2 regions of the Cytobacillus sp. ABV4_503 genome follow, and region 2 is predicted to be linked to the other one. Evidence: riboswitches for the same ligand, from Rfam matches in the RefSeq annotation. Region 2 holds a riboswitch; the other holds the start of a gene.

Region 1 (2,408 bases), 310 kb from region 2:
ACATTTCTGCAGCCACACCCGGATTGGAAATCATGCCTGAGCCAACAATCGAAACCTTGGCAAGGCCGGATTCCCATTCAATTCGGTCATAATTTAATTGTTCTCTATGCTTTTCAAGCACTTTTACTGTATCTGTGAGATCTTCATTCTTTATTGAAAATGAAAGGTTTGTCGTCTGAGCTTCTGTCATGCTCTGTATAATGATATCAACATTAATGTGATTTTTGGCAAGCGCCGAGAAAATAGTAGACAATCCAGTCAGTGAATTAGGAAGACCAAGAATCGTCACCCTTGTTATATCATCCTCGAAAGCCACACCGCGCACGACTAAGTTTTGTTCCATTTTTACTTCCTCCTCAATGATTGTTCCGGCTTCCTGCTCAAGGCTCGAACGCACTTCAAGGGGAAGTCCATAATTTTTAGCAAATTCGACTGCTCTTGGATGGAGCACACCAGCCCCCAAGTTGGCAAGTTCAAGCATTTCATCGTAGGAAACAGAATATAATTTTCTCGCATTCTTTATAAAGCGGGGATCAGATGTAAATACCCCTGTTACATCAGTATAAATATCACATTTATCTGCTTTAAGTGCTGCAGCCAGTGCAACAGCCGTTGTATCAGAACCACCCCGGCCAAGTGTAGTGATGGAACCATCTTCAGTCATCCCCTGGAAGCCTGCCACAATCACAATTTTCCCTTGGTTTAATTGACCCTTAATGGTAGCTGGATCAATATTCACTATCCTCGCATTGCCATGGACTGCTTCTGTCTTAATACCAGCCTGCCACCCTGTAAAAGAAACAGAGGGATGCCCTTTCGCATTTAAAGCCATCGCCAATAAAGAGATGGTCACCTGTTCGCCGGTTGTTAGCAGCATGTCCATTTCCCTTTTATCAGGTGAAGGGGAAATCTCCCTTGCCATGCCAACCAGCTGATCAGTCGTTTTCCCCATTGCCGAAACAACCACAACAACATCATTTCCCCGACTCTTTTCTTCAATTACCCGATTGGCGACATTTTGAATTCTGTCTACAGTCCCCACGGAGGTGCCTCCGAATTTCTGCACAATGATTCCCACAGCTTTCCCTTCTTTCTAAAGATCTTTTAAATATGATTTGCCGTCCTATGTAAGTGAAGCATGACAGTTCACTCTGCTGTATTTAACAATGGCTATAACTCTAAATTACCCTTTTGGGCAATAAAAAAAGCAATGGAATAGTTTACTATCCCATTGCTGTGCAGCCAAAGTATAAAAATGAGCAAACACAGTGAGATAGCTCTCCAGGACGGCACTGTCCTGACAATCCTGCATTTGTTCAATGCAGAACCAGCAGAAAAAATGATGAGATTTTCTCCACTTCGGCGAACATACCCTTTCAAAGCTTTTCATGGAAGCCCATTCTTCTCCAAGCTTTTACTGATGAAGTTCGCACCTCTACCTTCACTTAACGATTCTGTTCACAGCTCAGAAACTTAATGAACTATTATGAACATACGCTTTATCGCTATAAAGTGATATTGATATAAAGTTTCAATTAGTATAACATGTCTGAATTTTTCTGTCTATATCCATTTTATGACTTAGTATTTCCATTTTGTTCCTCAAGCCTCTGTTTTAATTCCTCAGCGACATTCGCTGGAATGCCCATTTTTCTAAACTCCTCGATTGGTGCCTCTTTCATTTTCTTTACAGATCCAAAGGTTTTCAGCAGCTGTTTCTTTCGCTTTTCGCCTATGCCGGAAATTTCATCAAGAATAGACTGAAAGGCACTTTTTCCGCGAAGCTGACGATGAAAAGTAATCGCAAAGCGATGAACCTCGTCCTGAATTCTCTGCAGCAGATAAAATTCCTGGCTGTTCCTTGCAAGCGGAATAATTTGAAGCGGATTACCATATAACAGCTGTGAAGTCCTGTGCTTTTCATCCTTTACCAGGCCAGAAATCGGAATATCCAGACCGAGCTCATTTTCAAGCACATCCCGTACAGCTTCAACATGCCCTTTTCCCCCATCAATCATAATTAAGTCCGGAAGCGGCAGCTCTTCTTTCAGCACCCTTGTATATCTGCGCCGGACTACTTCTCTCATGGATTCATAGTCATCAGGGCCTTTAACGGATTTAATTTTGTATTTACGGTACTCTCTTTTCTCTGGTTTGCCATCAATAAAGACGATCATGGCTGAAACAGGGTCAGTTCCCTGGATATTCGAATTATCAAATGCCTCTATCCGGTGAGGAGTATAAATTCCAAGCTGATCCCCCAGATTTTCTACAGCTTTAATTGTCCGTTCTTCATCACGCTCAATTAAAGAAAACTTTTCCTGGAGAGCAATTTTTGCATTTTTATAAGCAAGCTTCACCAGGTCCTTTTTTTGCCCGCGCTGCGGTTTTAGCACTTTAACATCCAG
Region 2 (2,408 bases):
AAAGCGGAAAAGGGCGATTTGGATGCATTGGAGTCCTTTACAGATGTGGAAATTACTACGGAACAAATGCAGAATACAAATGGAATAGTTTATTACGTGCCGCTTGGCCAGGCAACCAATAATGCGCTTCTCGGAAACCTGGGTCCCCGGATACCGGTTAAATTTAATGCAGTTGGTTCTGTTACCTCCAACTTTATAACGGAAACAAAGGATCACGGCATTAATAATGTTGAAGTGAAGGTACTGGTCCGTCTGGATGTGCAGGTTCAAATCATTATACCTTTTGCCACCAAGATTATCACTGTACAGGAGGATGTACTGGCCGCTTATGGCATTTATCCGGGAAAAGTCCCGCAATTTTACAATGGCGGAGGGGGCACCTCGCCTTCAATAGAAATACCGGCCGGCCAATAACACTTGCAAAAAGATTAGTATTTTGATAAAATTTCAATATAATTTCATAAAAACCTTATCATATCCGATGGGGTAGAGGCGCAAGATTTAAGAGTACGCTGTGCGAGGATGACAACTAGGACCGCAGCCGAAAGGGAATGTTGCCGAAGCATGATTAGTGAGTCAGAACTAATCTTGCTGGGGTTACTTCGAATAGGAGTAACACTGTCATTATGAGGGGAAAGTATGAATATACTTTGTCAAAGCCTTCATAATGGGGAGCTACAGATCGTGATGGAGAAACTAATTACTTCAAAAGAGTAATGATAGATTTTTCTCTATCGTTACTCTTTTTTTATTTTGACTCTGTCATCATCCTTGTTGTTCCCCTACGAAAAGCTACAGGCGCCCGCTTATCGGAGCCTGTAGCTGGACACCAATCAAATTTCAGAGGAGGACAAGTAATGGCAAACACGATTTTCTCCCTTCTGCCGCCTTTGGTAGCAATCGCCATGGTTATCCTGACCCGGCGCGTATTGCTGTCATTGGGAGTGGGGATCGTAACAGCCGCACTATTGCTGGCTGAATTCAGCATCACAGAAACATTCAGCATCATTTGGGATGCTGTAAAAGGAATTTTTGTTTCAGACGGAGAGCTGAACACCTGGAATGTATATATTATTTTATTCTTGCTTGTATTAGGAGTTATTACTGCATTTATATCTATTTCAGGCGGAAGCCGCGCTTTTGGAGAATGGGCGATGAAGCGGGTCAAGACCCGTGCAGGCGCACAGATTGTCGGAGCTGTTTTAGGTATTATCATATTCATTGACGACTATTTCAATGCTCTGGCTGTCGGCCAGATATCACGTCCGATTACAGACCGCCAGCGTGTATCCCGTGCGAAACTTGCCTATTTGATTGATTCCACATCAGCACCTGTTTGTGTGGTTTCACCGGTATCAAGCTGGGGAGCATACATTATTGCGCTGATTGGAACTATCCTTGCTGCCCATAATGTTACCGAGTATTCAGCTTTCTCGGCATTTATTCAGATGATTCCAATGAATCTTTATGTATGGGCTACCCTCGCTATTGTGTTTATTGTTGCATTAAGAGGCCTTGAAATTGGACCAATGAAGGTTCATGAGAAGCGTGCAGTTGAAGAGGGGCTAGTAATGGATCCTGAGAAGCCGGCGCCTGGTGAACTGAAGGATGACCTTCCTACAAGTTCAAAAGGATCGGTCGGAGATCTTGTGTGGCCGATAATAGCACTTGTCATTGGTACAGTGGGCTCGATGTTTTGGACTGGGTCACAGGCGGTTGAAGGAAGTGCGACCATTTTACAAATATTTGAGAATACAGATGTCTCAAAATCTCTTATCCTTGGAGGCCTGGTGGGTCTATTGGTATCATTGGGACTATTCTTCCGACAAGCCTATGCTTTGAAAGGTGTTAACCCAAATGTTTTTGGTAAAGGGGTATGGGAAGGCATTAAGTCTATGCTTCCAGCTGTCTATATCTTGCTGTTTGCCTGGGCGATTGTTGATTTGATCGGCCGTCTGGAAACTGGAAAATATTTAGCCGGTCTTGTGGAAAGTTCAAATATGAGCACATCATGGCTTCCGCTTTTACTTTTTGTCATAGCTGGAATTATGGCATTCAGTACTGGAACTTCATGGGGATCTTTCGGCATCCTGCTTCCAATTGCAGGAGACATTGCTGCTGCAACAGATATCTCTCTGTTATTGCCGGCTATGTCAGCAGTTCTCGCCGGTGCAGTGTTCGGGGATCATTGTTCACCGATTTCCGATACAACGATTCTTTCATCAACCGGGGCTGGATGTAATCATATGGACCATGTGATGACCCAGCTTCCATATGCATTGATTTCAGCGGGAATCGCTGCTGTTGGTTATTTAATTGTCGGTTTTACTGGCAGTACTGCAATCGCATTACTTACAGTGGCTGTTCTTGTAGCGGCATTTGCTTTCCTTGCCCGTGGCAAAAAAGAA

What was found. A riboswitch is a leader RNA that binds a small molecule or an ion and turns the genes downstream of it on or off. The one in region 2 is predicted to bind lysine.
Region 1: another riboswitch for lysine. It lies ahead of ACXAD1_RS19245 (aspartate kinase); the one in region 2 lies ahead of ACXAD1_RS20845 (Na+/H+ antiporter NhaC family protein).

Annotation. Positions count from the first base shown of each region.
Region 1 is NZ_JBSWTH010000001.1:3,820,326-3,822,733, forward strand. It holds gene ACXAD1_RS19245 (aspartate kinase) at 1-1,078, opposite strand, end outside; lysine riboswitch at 1,267-1,446, opposite strand; gene uvrC (excinuclease ABC subunit UvrC) at 1,575-2,408, opposite strand, start outside.
Region 2 is NZ_JBSWTH010000001.1:4,130,739-4,133,146, reverse strand. It holds gene yunB (sporulation protein YunB) at 1-414, shown strand, start outside; lysine riboswitch at 480-686, shown strand; gene ACXAD1_RS20845 (Na+/H+ antiporter NhaC family protein) at 858-2,408, shown strand, end outside.